Regions from separate parts of the Arthrobacter sp. AK01 genome, predicted to be linked through region 1. Evidence: riboswitches for the same ligand, from Rfam matches in the RefSeq annotation. Region 1 holds a riboswitch; the other holds the start of a gene.
The links. Region 1 has a riboswitch for cyclic di-AMP ahead of LN996_RS19975 (hypothetical protein). Riboswitches for the same ligand answer to the same signal wherever they lie in the genome.
Positions count from the first base shown of each region.

Region 2: it holds a riboswitch for cyclic di-AMP, as region 1 does, so the genes downstream of both, LN996_RS06445 (M23 family metallopeptidase) here and LN996_RS19975 (hypothetical protein) in region 1, are expected to answer to the same signal.

Region 1 is NZ_JAJOHP010000075.1:9,017-16,571, reverse strand. It holds gene ptsP (phosphoenolpyruvate--protein phosphotransferase) at 1-127, shown strand, start outside; gene LN996_RS20025 (HPr family phosphocarrier protein) at 157-435, shown strand; gene LN996_RS20020 (hypothetical protein) at 465-1,166, shown strand; gene LN996_RS20015 (helix-turn-helix domain-containing protein) at 1,218-1,637, shown strand; gene LN996_RS20010 (hypothetical protein) at 1,718-1,969, shown strand; gene LN996_RS20005 (hypothetical protein) at 1,973-2,287, shown strand; gene LN996_RS20000 (maleylpyruvate isomerase family mycothiol-dependent enzyme) at 2,306-2,965, shown strand; gene LN996_RS19995 (alpha/beta fold hydrolase) at 2,965-3,786, shown strand; gene LN996_RS19990 (DUF6480 family protein) at 3,867-4,139, shown strand; gene LN996_RS19985 (ATP-dependent DNA ligase) at 4,140-5,204, opposite strand; gene LN996_RS19980 (hypothetical protein) at 5,250-5,480, shown strand; cyclic di-AMP (ydaO/yuaA leader) riboswitch at 5,610-5,756, shown strand; gene LN996_RS19975 (hypothetical protein) at 5,759-7,072, shown strand; gene LN996_RS19970 (CdaR family transcriptional regulator) at 7,261-7,555, opposite strand, start outside.
Region 2 is NZ_JAJOHP010000013.1:44,770-52,324, forward strand. It holds gene LN996_RS06435 (NlpC/P60 family protein) at 1-745, opposite strand, end outside; gene LN996_RS06440 (C40 family peptidase) at 846-1,589, opposite strand; cyclic di-AMP (ydaO/yuaA leader) riboswitch at 1,594-1,775, opposite strand; gene LN996_RS06445 (M23 family metallopeptidase) at 1,901-2,731, opposite strand; cyclic di-AMP (ydaO/yuaA leader) riboswitch at 2,736-2,977, opposite strand; gene LN996_RS06450 (metal-dependent transcriptional regulator) at 3,163-3,858, opposite strand; gene serC (phosphoserine transaminase) at 4,152-5,282, shown strand; gene LN996_RS06460 (DUF3027 domain-containing protein) at 5,460-6,074, opposite strand; gene LN996_RS06465 (cold-shock protein) at 6,083-6,466, opposite strand; gene LN996_RS06470 (hypothetical protein) at 6,705-6,920, shown strand; gene LN996_RS06475 (helicase-associated domain-containing protein) at 6,974-7,555, shown strand, end outside.

The DNA.
Region 1 (7,555 bases):
GTTGAAGACCGTCACCCTTGAGCAGGCGCAGGAACTCGCGCGGCTTGCTCTGTCCGCGCCGAGTGCCCTTGAGGCCCGGGACTGGGTCCGCGCCAAACTCCCCGTGCTCGAAGAACTCGGCCTCTAATTCTCGTTTCCGACCTTTAGGAGAACACCATGCCCGAACGCACAGCCACCATCGCCAGCCGCTCCGGATTGCATGCCAGGCCGGCCGCTTTGTTCGCCGAGGCAGCCGGCGGGCAGCCGGTTGAGGTCACCATCGCCATGCAGGGCGAGCCCGCCGATGACGCGCTCGACGCCGCCAGCATCCTTTCGCTTATGACGCTCGGCGCCGCGAAGGGCGACGTCGTTGTGCTGCGGGCTGAGGGCGACGGCGCCGACGCTGCTCTGGACGCACTGGTGAAGCTGCTGGAGACGGACCTGGACGCGGAGTAGCTCTCGCTGGGCTGGTGTAGGTTCGGGCTATGAACGAGCGCGCGATCCCCATCCTGCCGTGCCGGTACCTCGACGACATCGTGCCGTTCTACAAGGCCCTGGGCTTCAAAGTGACCTTCCGGCAGGCGCGGCCAAACCCCTACGTGTGCTTCAACCGGGGCGGGATCGACCTGCACTTCTTCGGCCTGGAGGCGTTCGAGCCGGAGAACTCGATGGGCACCGCCATCCTGCTGGTCGAGGATACGGGTGTGCTGTTCGACGAATTCGCAACCGGACTTCGTGCTGCTTTCGGCAAGTTGCCCATTGCCGGGATTCCGCGGATCACCCGCCCCCGCCGCAAGCAGGGAACGACAGCTGGGTTCACCGTGGTGGATCCGGGCGGGAACTGGCTACGGATCAGCGCCTTGGGTGAAACCGAGGATGATGGCTCCGGCTCGGAAAGCCGTCTGGAAAGAGTGCTGATGAGCGCTACCCGGCAAGGCGACTCCCATGGGGACGAAGCCCGGGCTATCTCGGTGATCGAGGCGGGGCTTTTGCGTCACGGGGAAGCAACGGACGCCGAGAAGCTGCCCCTGCTGGTGTACCTCGCTGAGCTGCACCACCGCACCGGCGACCCCGGGCTCGCCGCTTCAGTGCTGGATAGCGTGGACGCCCTCACCCTGACCTCCGGGGAACGGGAAGCGTTGGCCGCAGAGCTGGCCAATGCCGCCGAACTCCGGGCGTCGTTGTAGTTGGGCCGCAACGAACGCCGGTCCGCGGCAGGCTCGCGCTAGGCTTCTGCCATGGCATTGATAGCTCCCCGCGTCACAGCAGGCCTCCCCGCCGATGACGCCCGGAATCTGGCACGCTCGTTGGCGGACAGCAACGACATCACCGTGTTTGTGGACGGCACCGTCCATCGCCTGCCCGATCAGGCGAGGGACGCCGTCGTCGACCTCCTTGAGAGGCTGGGCCGGGGCGAAACGGTGACGGTCAGCAGCGTGGAAGAAATGCTCACCACCTCGCAGGCAGCGGAGCTCGCGGGCATTTCGCACACGTACTTGCGCAATATGACCGACCGCGGCGAAATCCCCGTGGAGTACCGCGGCACGCATCGTCGGATCCGGCAGGCCGCGATCATGGCGTGGCTGGAAACGCAGAAGAAGAACCAGGCTGAAGCGGCCGCGGTCCAGACCACCGAAAATGACTTAAGCGCCGGCTAAAAGTGTCGGAGTGATAAGGATCAAGCAACGATCCCACGCAACGGGCCAGCACCCCTTAAGGCCGGGGTTACGCTTGATCGGTGGGCAATTTCAAAGGGTGGCATATCGTGGCCGGGTTGGCCGCCATGGCCCTTGCCGCACCCTTGGGCTCTGCCATGGGATTGAACTTCGTGGCAACATTCATGTTCGCGTGCACAGTGTTCGTGGCCGTGGCCATGTGGACGGAATCGAGAATCGCACGACGCCGGGACGCGGCTGAGGCGGCCGCGGCGCCTGAGGCTTCACGTCCTGCAGTCGACCCCACTGAATCGGACGACGCGAACAGGGAATAGCCTATGGCCCAGGAAAGACGCGCCAAGTACTCCGAATGGCCGTGGAACCGCCCGTGGCTGTGGCTCGTCCTCATTTCCGCCACGGTCCCTTTCCTGGGTTTGATCTGGCTGCAAACCGGTGGTTGCGGTCAGGCCTCGGGCGATGTTGGTTTCGACACCTGCCAATCGGCGCCCTTCCTCGGCTACCCGGTGACCTGGGCTCTCACAGCGGCCGCGGCTGCCTTTCTCGTGTGGTGCGCAGCGGGGCTGGCAAGGTCCGTACAGTACTCCCGCAGGCCCTCGCGCAACCGCGTCTTCATGGAACCGCCCTCGCAGTAAACCGCCCGTGGCCGTGGCATGGGGTTCAATAGCAGTATGGCGTCGACTTCCCCTTCCATTGTCTGGCCCGTGGTCCATGAGGAACGCCGTGCCCTGATCAAGGATCTGGAACCACTCCATCCAGCCCAGTGGAAGACGCCGTCGCTGTGCCCTGGCTGGGACGTCCACGACGTCCTGGCTCACGTGATCGACAGCGCCAAAACCACGCGCCTCAATTTCATGAGCCGAATGATTGCTTCCCGGATGGATTTTGACCGCGACAACGCCGTGGGTGTGGAGCGCGAAAAGACCGGGGACCCCGCTCAGACCCTGGTCCAGTTGGAGGCCGTACTCTCCCGGACATCCGGTCCACCGGCCGGGCTGGCCACCAGGCTGGTTGAGGCGTTCGTCCACGGCGAGGACATCCGCCGGCCGCTGGGCTTGCACCGCGAATATCCGGCCGCCCACGTCGCCACTGCCATTGACTACCAAATGCGGACCACCACCAAGATGGGTGGCGGCAAGGAGATCGCAGCCGGCTGGCGCTGGGTCGCCACTGACACCCGCTTCGAGTACGGTGACGGTCCCACCGTTGAAGGTCCCGCGATCGCGCTGCTGCTGGCGGTGTCCGGTCGACCGGTAGCGGAGAGCGAATTGAGCGGCCCTGGCGCTCCGGCGTTCCTGCAGCGGCAGCCCTGATGACAACGCGGGGGAAGCCGGCACCGCTGCTGTCTGCCGACGTCGAGGTTTTGGGACTGAAGGGGCGGATCCTCTGGACCGAGGGCACGCCTTCGCCTGGGCCTGGCTCCGAGTCGGGGTCTGAGGTGGGCGCCGAACCCGCGTACATCCTGATCCACGGCATCGGAGTCTCACACCGCTACTTGGCCCGGCTGCATGCCGTACTCGCCGCGGGCGCACCCACGTATTCCCTGGACCTCCCCGGTTTTGCCGGGACACCCAAGCCCGACCGGCAGCTCTCCGTGGAGGATTACGGTGCCTTCATCGCAGCGGCGCTCGCGTCCCATGGCATCGGTTCCTACGTGCTGGTGGGCCATTCCATGGGCGTGCAATTCACCATCGAAGCGGCCTTGCATGCGCCGGAATGCGCCCGGCAACTGGTGTTAATGGGACCGGTGGTTGATTCGCGCCACAAGAACGTGGGGCGCCAGTCCTTGGCTCTTATCCTCGACGGGCTGCTCCGTGAGAGCCCCTCGTCAAACTGGATCGTCATTTCCGACTACTTCCGCTCCGGACCGCGTTGGTACCTCACCGAGTTGCCGGTAATGATGAAGTACCCCACGGAGAAACGCCTGGCTTCGATCAGGGTTCCGGTGCTGGTGTTGCGTGGAAGCCGCGACAACGTGGCAGGTCCTGAGTGGTCGCTTCGGCTGTCGCGGGCGGTTGCAGAGGGTCGCTTGGTGGAAATTCCCGGCGTCGGACACGTGGCTCAGCACATGCGCCCGAAGGCCGTGGCGGATGCCATCCGGAGCTTCGTTACTGCGACGACACTCCACGGCTAGGTGCCCTTGTTGGCTCAGCCCGTCCCGGATAGGCTGGCGGAGCAAGCGTATTAGTAAGTTTGCTTACGAAAGGGCTGATCGTGACCAGTAAAGACCCCCAGGACGAGCAGGGCTTCGGCGTGACCGGCGCTACGGGGCCCTACGGTGCCGCAACAACCCCCGCGGCCCGGAACGACCATGTGAACGCCGATCCGGAATTGCGCCAGGACGAAGACAATGACCCGGCAGCCTCCGCCAACCCCGATCCGCTGGACGGAAATCTCACGGGACTCGAGCCCGGCGGCGGAGTACCCCCAGGGGAAACCCCGCCCGCCGAGGGCAGCATGAGCAGCGACCAAGGGCACGAGGAGTAACTACGGCAGCCTCAGGATCTCACCGAGGTCGTACTCCGCCGGCTCCTCCAGCTGCGAATATGTGCAGCTTTCCGGGGTTCGGTCCGGCCGCCACCGCCGGAACTGCGTGGTGTGGCGGAAGCGGTCGCCCTCCATGTAGTCGTAGGCCACCTCGATCACCAGTTCGGGGCGCAGCGGCACGAACGAGAAGTCCTTGCCCCCGCTCCACCGGCTCTGGGCACCAGGCATCCGGGAACCCGCGACCCCTTCGCCCTGGCTGGCCCACTCGCCCCAAGGGTGCTCGCTGAGTTCAACCTGGTAGGGCTCAAGCTCGGCCACCAGGCTTTCCCGCTTGGCCATGGGGAATGAGGCCACCACCCCCACGTGCTGGAGGCGTCCGGCGTCGTTATAAAGGCCCAACAGCATGGACCCCACAACTTTCGCCGTCTTGTGCCAGCGGAATCCGGCCACCACGCAGTCCGCCGTCCGCTCGTGCTTGGTCTTGAACATCACGCGCTTGTTGGGTTGATAGGTCCCATCCAGCGGCTTGGACAGCACACCGTCCAAGCCTGCGCCCTCGAGCTGCACGAACCACTCCTGCGCCCGCTCAAGGTCCGTCACCGCGGGCGTCACGTAGACGGGAGGCTCAGCCTTGGCGAGCGCGCGTTCAAGGATGGCGCGGCGCTCAGAGAACGGCCTGCCCATCAGGTCCTCACCGCCCAGGGCCAGGATGTCGAAGGCGATCATGGATGATGGGGTCTTCTCAGCGAGCATCCGGACCCGGCTGTCCGCGGGATGGATCCGCTGCTGAAGCACCTCGAATTCGAGCCTGTTGCCCTGGATCAGGACAATCTCGCCGTCGATCACGCATTTGTCCGGGAGGTTCTTCCGCAGCGCGTCCACCAGCTCCGGGAAGTACCTGGTCATGGGTTTCTCGTTGCGGCTGCCCAGGATGACCTCGTTCCCATCCTTGAAGACGATGGTCCTGAAGCCGTCCCACTTGGGCTCATAGTGCCCAACATCGGGGATGGCCGGAACGGACTTGGCGAGCATGGGCGAGACGGGCGGCATCACTGGCAGGTCCATAGACAATGTCTACCTGCCGGTGCACGCCGAAGCTAGTCTTGTGCCATGGATATCTTGGCCGTGTTGGCCGCAGTACTCGGAGTTCCCGCGCTCCTCGCCGGCCTCTGGTACTGGACCTCGCGGCAGTCCAAGCGCGGAGTCAGGCGTGCGGCGGCGGGCGGGATGCTGGGCATCGCCGACGAGATCTTCCGCCCTGAGACTCATCAGGCACATCAAATCCAGAAGATCCAGCACGAGCTCCCGGCTCCAGCGCCGGCCCCGAAGCCTAAGCGCTAGAGGCCTCTCAATGGGGGAGGCCTACCGCCCGTTACATTAATGTGACTTTACTTTCCGGCTCATGTACCGTCGTAGGGCGACCCTTATCTCCGCTGGGCCGCTTCCGGATTGACGCCGAGCTCTGCCGCAATCCGGGATCCGCCAGACCCGCGGCAGAGGCGGGGGACCCAAAAGTTCCCGGACTTGATTCAAGTCCTTGGGGTGAAGCCGCCTTGTGCGGCCGGACGGCCTCGTCCGAACCCGACAGCTAACCTCGAAGGCGTTGAGAGGCAACCACCATGTCCCCAACCATGGATCAGCCGCGCCGCGCCCAGACTGAGCGCGAGCGCACCAAGCCAACCGGACGCCGTCGGGCCCAACCCAGCGGATCCCCCATCAGCGCGCCTGCAGACTCCGTCGCGGCGCCCGAAACTACAAGCACGACGCCGGAAGCCGCCACCGCGGCCGACCCCACCGTCGCAACGCCCACCACCCGCGCAGCCGTACGCGCGGCCGAGCGGGAGCAGGCAACCCAGGCTGTGATCGCTCCTGCAGAGCCCGCAACTGGGGAATCATCCCGGCCCGGGCCTGTTGAGGCGGCAACTGCAGCCATTCCGGTCGTTCAAGCTGAGACTCCGGCATCCACCACGCCGGGGCCTCCCACCGCGGCCATCCCGATCGTTAATCCCACAAGCCCTCAGCCAGGCTCGTCGGAACCAGCCACGGCAGCCATCCCCGTGGTGGCAGCCCGCGATGAATCCGCGACCACATCCGCGGCTCCGGCCCCTGTGTCGCCGCGAGGCAAGTCCCCGGCCCAGGTCGCCGCGGCCGCAACGGCGTCGGCGTCACTCGCCGGCCGCAAGGATGTTCGCAAGCAGGCAGCGTCAGCCGCTGCCGCCAAATCCAGCTTTGGTGGCTCCTCCTTTGGCCGGGAACCCCACACGGTTTTGCGGAAAGCTGCGTCGGTCAAGCACATGAGCCAGCGCATGGCCGTGGTGGCAGGTGCCCTCGGCCTGGTCCTGACGGCCGGAACCTTGGGGCAGGCTCTCGAGCTGCCCTTCTTCGGCCAGGAAACGCCAGCCCAGGAAGCCAGCGGTAGCGGCACCGATCGAAACTCGGGCTCGGCAACCCCCGCGCCCAGCGCTTCGTACTCCACCGCCTCATCGCCTTCTGCATCAGCGGCGGCGACATCGGAAGCCGGTCAGCCGGCCACGGTTCCGGAGGCACCCGCCGCCGTTTCGCCGTCGTCGATTCCTACCCCGAAGATTTCACTGGCTGATCCGGTGTGGGTCCCGTCCCCTGTGCCTGCGACCATCGCCGCTGCGCCTGGTACCACCAGCCCGGCACCGGCTCAGCCAGCTCCGGCTCCTGGCGACGTGCCCTCGGACACGATCACCACGCCGCCCACGACACCGTCTCCGACACCCACGACGACGCCGACTGTCACTCCGACGCCGACTCCCACTCCCACTCCCACTCCCACTCCCACGGAAACGTCCACGCAGACGTCCAAGCCCCGGCCCACCGGCAAGCCCGTTGCGTCTACGACACCGCAGGCCTCCGGGACGGCTCTTGAAGAGATCCTCGACGCCGCAAAGGAAGCCCTCAAGTGAGCACCCGCCTGCCGCGCACCAGCACGCATGCGGGCTGGCACAGCCGGTACTGCAGCAGCAGCCGGACGGCCACCTTCCGTCGTCGATTGGGGCGCTGGAGCTGCCAGCGGTTGAAACGGTCCTAAAGCGAACCCTGCGAATGAGGCAGGCACCCACGACGGGTGCCTGCCTCATTCGTCCATCCACCCTCAAATCCGAGGCCGCCCCGCCCATCGCCGCGCTTTCAAGGCAGCATGCAACTCGAGCCGGATTGCGCCGCTCAAGGGATCAGCGCCGATGAGCTGGCGGATCCTGCCGAGCCTGTTGTAGATGCTGCTTCTGTGGAGGTGGAGTTTGGCCGCCACATCCTGAACTGAACCGTCGCTGTCATAGAGAAGCTCCAGGACGGGCAACAGTTCGCCGTTCTTGTCCTGGTCCTCCAAGGACCGGAAGTGCACAGACCCGGTGTCATCCCAGCCCCCTGGTGCCAGCAGTCGGTCGAAG
Region 2 (7,555 bases), on a different contig from region 1:
CGGAGCCGACGTTGACGCTGAACAGTGCCGTGGTGGATCCGTTCCATCCACCATGGACTGCCATGCCGTTGCCAACGTAGACGGCGATGTGGGCCTGTCCAGCCAAACCACCGTTGGCGTAGTAGGCGAGGTCGCCGGGCTGCGCTTCTGCTGCACTGACCGTGCGGCCCAGGGACAGGTAACCAGCGGGCCAGTCGTGGAAGTTGATGCCAACGGCGGCCAGGGAGTTGGTCACCAACATGGTGCAGTCCTGGGTGACGCCAAGCTGTGCGTAGGCGGCAGCAGCGATTGCTGCACCAAGGCCGCTGGCAGCTGCCGGAGCCTTTGCCGCCGGAGCCGCAGTGTTGACGGCGACCGTAGCGTTGCCGGACGTTGCTGTGCTCTCCGTGGCCGCCTTGGTTTCAACCTTGGCCGGAGCCTTCTTCACTACCGGAGCCGGAGCTTCCACCGTGGTGACCACGGGGCGCTCGTAGGAGATGGCAACCGTGGAGTCCGCAGCGATGGTCGCCTGAACTACCGACTGGACGTCAAGGGTGGACGTCGAGGTGGACTCGCGGTCCACCTTGGTCTCGGCAGCGTTGGCAGCAACACTACCGGTCAGGACCAGGCCTGAAGCTGCGGCAATGACTGCTGCCTGGCGGCCAACGCCACCGGCGTTGTCGCTGACGGCCTTGGCGATGACGGCAAGCGAGCTGGTCTTGGGGGCCTCAGCGCGATGCCGTGCAACTTTGTTTGCACTGGTCATGGTTTTCTCTTTTCATATCCGCATGCAGTTGGGGTACACGCGGCTAATCGGCGCGCCAGCACTTGGGGGGCATGCTGGCGAACCTCGAACCGGATTGTTTCTAGCGGAGGGTGAAGAAGGAGGACGTGCCGGTGGAGGCAGCCGAGTGCAGGAGCGTGCCCTGGCCCGGGTTCAAAGCGCTGATCATCATGCCGTTGCCAACGTAGATGCCTACGTGGGCTCCGCCGTTCTGCATGACCAGGTCACCGGGGGCCGGAGTACTGGTGGGCTTCATGGCCGTCCAGGCGTTGACGCGCGGGATGCTGATGCCAGCCTGTGCGTAGACCCACTGGGTGAAGCCGGAGCAGTCCCATCCGTTGGGCGTTGTGCCGCCCCAAACGTACGGGTGGCCAATGCCGGTGTAGGCGATGGCAGCGAGGCCGGAGGCCGCGGCGCTGGAAGCAGCGTCCTTGGCTTCGGACGACTTGGCGGTGACAGCACCTGCTGCGTCCTGCGTGCCGTTTGCAGTGGCCCGCTGGGTGGTCTGCGAAGCGCGCTGGATCTTGGGGGCTTCCTTGGTGGCCACAACGGGGCTTTCAAAGGAAACGGTAGCTGTGGGCTCCGCGGTGACGACGGCGGTGGCAACCATCTGCTGGGTGCTGGAGGCTTCCGACTTGGAAACGTCGGTGTCAGCTGCCTGTGCCGGCAAGCCGACGCTGAGGACGAGGCCTGATGCTGCTGCCAGAACGACGGCCTGGCGGCCAACGGTACCGGCATTCGATGAAACAGCCTTGGAAAGCGTGTTCAAGGGGTTCGTACGAACCGATTCGGCGCGGTGGCGCGCAGGGGTAGTGCGTGATGACACGTAGGTAGCCTCTCCCAATGCCTGCGAGGTGAGCTGTCGGATTCGGATGGGAGTCATCCGGCCGCGCTGCTTCAAGGAAGCTTTGCGACTTAACCCCAAGGCCTTCTTTCGAAGACCAGAAGTGGTTCCCCCGCCCCTGCCAGACGATTTATGCGAACGGACCTCGAGTGGTGGCAGAGCTAGGCAATCCACTCAAGTGCACCGGCCCCCTAAAAAGCCGATGCGCTTTGTACGGTACAACAGTTGAACGCGAATGTCACATTCAGGTCACGGGGTGTGTCACGAATGCGAGAGACAACCATCAACTGGCCTTAGAGCCAGCCCATGGGGTCGACAACTTCACCATTGACCTGGACCTCAAAGTGGAGGTGGCAGCCGGTGGAAGCGCCTGTGGTGCCGCTCAGTGCGACCGTATCGCCGCGGCTGACCGTCTGGCCCACCTTGACGGTGAAGGATGACAGGTGGTTGTACGTGGTTTCGAGGCCATTCCCGTGGTCTACCACCACGCGGTTGCCTCCGCCGTACTCGTGCCATCCAGCAAAGGTGACCTTGCCGCTGGCTGCCGCATGTACGGCGGTGCCGCACTGAGCCACGAAGTCCTGGCCGCGGTGGAAGTCGCCGGCGCCGCCCGTGAGGGGGCTGACGCGGTAGCCAAACGGGGAAGCTGTGGTCAGCGTGTCCAAGGGGCTGGCCATGGTGCCCGCCGACGAGGCCCGCTGGATGCTGCCCGCGGACTGCGCACTGAGCAGTTGCTTCAGCTTTCCGTCGGGGTCGGCTGCAGTGGCAACGGCAGCGCGGCTGAAGTCGATCTTGGCGGATGCGGCTGCGGAAACCTCGGGCTGGCTGCCACCGGTGACGGCAAGGGCCGACTCGGTTTGGCCTGATTCCGAGGTGGCCATGACGGGGCTCGTGGCCGGCAGACCGACAGTCAGGGCGAGTCCGGTGGCGGCAAGCGCAACTCCGGCCTTCTGCCCGACGCCACTGGCTGCGGCAAAGTCGGCTACCTGGCGCAACGGGCTCTTACGGCGACGCACCTGGCGCTCGGTGTCGCGTGGCCGGATCTCCGATACGACGCGGGCTGGCCGCAGCTCAGCAGCGGGGCCGGACGCGCGGCGGCGGCCCCTGACGTTCTGCGTTGTCAAACTCTGTTCCTCTCTAAAAAGCCTGCGAAGTTAGCTGTCGGATTCGGGTCAGAGAGTTCAAAGACCCGGTCCGCACGAGGCGCTCACGGCACACAGGTATCCAAGGAAGGACTTGCGTCAGTGGGCACTTCTGCTGCGGACTTCACCCCAAGGCTGCTTCTTTAGACAGCCGCTTGTGGTTCCCCCGCCTCTGCCAGTGGTGGATGACACACCTGTTCCGCTGGCAGAGCTCGGCTCCGGAACAGGTAACGCTTTGGTATCAGCGCTAGTAGATAACTATAGGGGATTAAGCCCCGCAGTAATAAATTCGTTATCAACAGAAACGCACGTGGCGCGGCAGGCCCTTATCATCAATCCTGAAAAACCGCAGGTCACACGCGCGCCAAAGCCGCGAAAGTGAGATATGACACGGGTTGGGTACAGGCCAGCCCTCAGCTGACGGATACGAAGACGTGTGCCGCAACTTCCGGCGGAAGCTCCAGCGCGCCCTCGATGCCGGGAACCCGGACGGAGATGTACTCGCCGACGCGCGCCAGCGAGACTGTTGCGCCTGGACGGATTCCACCTTCGTCCAGCTGCGTGAGGAGTTCAGGTTCCACCTGGATGGGCTCCGCGAGGCGGGTTACCGCCACCCGGGAATCTGTGGCATAGCCGTCCATAGCCTGCAGGAGGTTGACGTCAATCCGGGACAAGGGCTGGCTCGCAAGGCCGCCAAGCGCTTCAAGTCCGGGGATGGGGTTGCCATACGGGGATTCGGTGGGGTGTTCCAGGAGCTCGTACAACCGGCGCTCCACCCGCTCGCTCATCACATGCTCCCACCGGCACGCTTCATCATGGACGTAGGCCCAGTCCAGGCCGATAACGTCCGCCAGGAGCCGCTCGGCAAGGCGGTGCTTGCGCATGACCTCTGTGGCACGCTTCCGTCCAACCTCGGTAAGTTCCAGGTGGCGGTCGTTGGACACAACCACCAGGCCGTCGCGCTCCATGCGTCCGATGGTCTGGGAAACCGTAGGTCCGGAGTGCCGCAGGCGCTCGGCGATGCGGGCCCGCAACGCCACGATGTTTTCTTCCTCAAGCTCCAAAATGGTCCGAAGATACATCTCAGTGGTATCGATCAGATCCGTCATCCAGCTCAGCTCTCCTCGAACGCAGTTCCTTGCGTAATCTCCACCGTACCGCGTCCCTTGCCGGTGCGGACGGTGTGCACCGCCGCCCCATGAACGCCAACCCCCAGCCTAGCTTATTTGGAATTACTCTGGATAATTCCGGTCGCATATGGTTCGTCCATATTCCACGTGGCGGACTATGACGGCCACAGGTTCCTGCCCCCGGGCCACGTCAGGCAGAATTGGGGTGTCGAAGGGGCAGTTGATGCCACCTGCCACGACCCATCTCTAGCCGATACCCATTGGAGCCACACGTGAGCGACAACAGCATCACCATTCCCGCCGATCTGCTGCCCAAGGACGGACGCTTCGGCGCAGGACCGTCCAAGGTCCGCCCGGAGCAGATCGAGGCCCTGTCTGCCGCGTCGTCCACCATCCTCGGCACGTCACACCGCCAGGCACCGGTGAAAAACCTGGTGGGGTCCGTCCGGGAAGGGCTCAGCCAGTTCTTCCGCGCACCCGAGGGCTATGAGGTTGTCCTCGGCGTTGGCGGCTCCACGGCATTCTGGGACGTCGCTGCCTTCGGACTGGTGGAGAAGAAGGCCCAGCACCTTTCCTTCGGCGAATTCGGATCGAAGTTTGCCGCCGCTACCAACAAGGCACCGTTCCTTGATGCATCGTCCATCATTAAATCCGAGCCCGGCACCCGCCCGGTGGCACAGGCCGAAACGGGCGTCGACGTCTATGCCTGGCCCCAGAACGAGACCTCCACGGGTGTAGCTGCTCCCGTAAAGCGCGTGCAGGGGGCCGACGAAGGCTCCCTCGTCCTGGTGGATGCCACCTCGGCTGCCGGCGGCCTCGACGTTGACGTTGCCGAGTCGGATGTCTACTACTTCGCCCCGCAGAAGAACTTCGCCTCCGATGGTGGACTGTGGCTGGGCCTCTTCTCCCCCGCCGCCCTGGAACGCGCCGCGCGGGTCAAGGCCAGCGGCCGCTGGATCCCGGACTTCCTGGACCTTCAGACGGCCATCGACAACTCCAAGCTGAACCAGACGTACAACACACCGTCGTTGTCCACCCTGGTGACGCTGGACGCCCAGGTGCAGTGGCTCAACAGCAACGGCGGCCTGGACTTCGCCAGCAAGCGCACTGCGGACTCGGCCAACCGCATCTACTCGTGGGCAGAGGCTTCGGACTACGCGACGCCGTTTGTCACCAACCCCGAAGACCGCTCCAATGTCATCGCCACGATCGACTTCGACGATTCCATTGATGCCGCAGCCATCGCCAAGGTCCTGCGCGCCAACGGCGTGGTGGACACCGAGCCTTACCGCAAGCTCGGCCGCAACCAGCTGCGCATTGCCACGTTCGTCGCCATCGAACCGGACGACGTTTCCGCACTGCTCGCCAGCATCGACTACGTAGTGGGCGAACTGAAGAAGTAGCAACACCGGCTGTGGTCGGCGTCGTTCGGTAAGTCCGGACGGCGCCGCCGCTGTTTAAGGCGCAGTTCGGTGTCCAAGGCGCAGTTCGGTGTCCAAGGCGCATCCAGTGGTTAAACAGCTGAAGGTGGACATCAGTGTCCACCTTCAGCTCCGTTCACCCCGGGATTACCGCAACGCTTATTCGGCACCGGTTTCGTCGTCGTCATCTTCACTGCCTGCGCCGGGTTCGTCGGAATCGGCGTCCGCGTCAGCCGGTTCCGTGGCCTCGTCTTCGTCCGCTTGAACGGACTCCTCCGTGACGTCCTCCACGGTTTCCTCCACCAAGGGCGTCTCATCCTCGGGACGGACACGCTTGGCCCATGGCACCCATTCAGGGGCCAGGATGGAATCCTCTGAGGGCAGCAGGCCCAGTTCGCTCACGGTCACGATCTTGGATCGTGAATTGCGGGTCACCACGGCATACCACTGCCAACCGCCATATCCGGCAAGCCTGGACTCAAACAGGTGGGTGACAACGCGGTCGCCCTCCGATTTGGCACCGAGGTGCGGCCCGACCTCACCGGGATTGGCAATGCCCTCCACGGCCTCGCGCGCAGTGTCGACGGCGGCAGCAAGGAACGCGTCCGGCTTCCCGGTGCGCCACACGGGCAAGCCGGCCCGTGACTTGTCCGCAACGGGCTTCCGCGCGGGGGCTTCCCCGTTGCCAGGAGCCTGGGCAGCGTCAGGACCGGCCGCAGGGCTTGCCTCGGCGTTCCTTCCGGCCTTTGTATCCTGTGCGGATTCCGATGTCATGGCCGGTCCTAGGCTTCCAGCTCGTCGGCAACCTTGCGCAGCGCCATGCTGATGGCTTTTGCCTTGTTGCCGTCAGGGTACTTGCCGGACGACAAAGAACCCGAGAGGTTGTCCAGTACCGTCACCAGGTCCTGCACCATTGGCGCGAGGTCCCGGGCGTTCATGCGCTTGGCCTTGGCGATGGACGGGGTCTTTTCCAGGACACGCAGCCCCAGCGCCTGCGCGCCGCGGCGGCCATCGGCCACGCCGAACTCCACGCGGGTTCCGGCCTTGAGCTCCGTTACGCCCGCGGGCAGGGACGTCTTGGGCAGGAATACTTCCTGGCCGTCTTCAGCCGCGAGGAATCCGAAGCCTTTTTCCTTGTCATACCACTTGACCTTGCCGGTAGGCACGTAATCAACCTTCTTCGTTCTTGCTTTTGGGAGACACGTCGGGCCAAACACCGCATCCGCAGGGTTCTGCGGGATCGAGGGTGACAGCCCGGTCCGTGTTGGTCTGTTCCTTCAAGGTTATCCTGCCTGGCCCGCTATTCCCGCTTTGCCGCGATCAGGGAGGACAGCAGCCGTACCCGAACAGCATCGAGGCAGCCGTAATGCATCCTGTTCCGGTGCTGCTGCTAGCGTTGGGGGCATGACTTCCCAGGGTTACCGCCGCCCCCTCATGATCATCGCCGCCGTGATCGCGGTAGCCTCCCTGGCCGCCGTCGGGGCCGTCATGGCGATCGCCTACAACGGTGGTGCGGCACCGGTTTGGGTCACCTACACAGCCCTTTATGGCTTGCCCGTGGCCTTCATGCTGGCGGTGGTCCTGGTATTGGACGCGGTTCGCCAGCGCCGCCGTCAGTAACCAGGTGAGCTGCCGGCAGGCACCAGCGGCCGCGGGGCGGTAACGTTGGATTGATGTCCCTTATACGCGCGCTCAGCAAGGAACTGGAAGCGCGCAGCGACAATTCGCTGCGGGCCTTGTTTGCTGCGCGACCGGACCTGATCTCCCCCATGGCGCCGGACTTTGCCGCCTTGGCTGCGAGGGCGAGTGCCCGTGTCAGTGTTCAGCGGGCCTTGGAACGCCTGAACAAGCCCGAAATGCAGGTCTTGGAGACACTGCACCTGTGTACCAACGCCGATACCGGGCACAGCATTTCCGCAGCAGGACTCAAGAAGGTCATTGCCGGCTCCACCCTGTCGGCGCTGGACCCCATCCTTGCCAAACTGCAGGAGCTGGCCCTCATCCACCGTGCCGATCCGCCGGCCGGTTCGCCTGCCACCTCGTCCCGCCAGCGCTTCTACCTTCCAGTAGGCAGCCTCAAGGACGTCATCGGAATCTATCCGGCAGGTTTGGGCAGGAGTTATACGGAACTGGTCCGTCTGCAGCCCGCCTTTGCCCAGCGCGTGGTGCAATTGGTGGCCGAACTCCAGCAAAGCGGCGCTGGCATCCACCCTGCCAGCACTCCCATGGATGCAGCCCTCGCGCTCCAGCGTTGG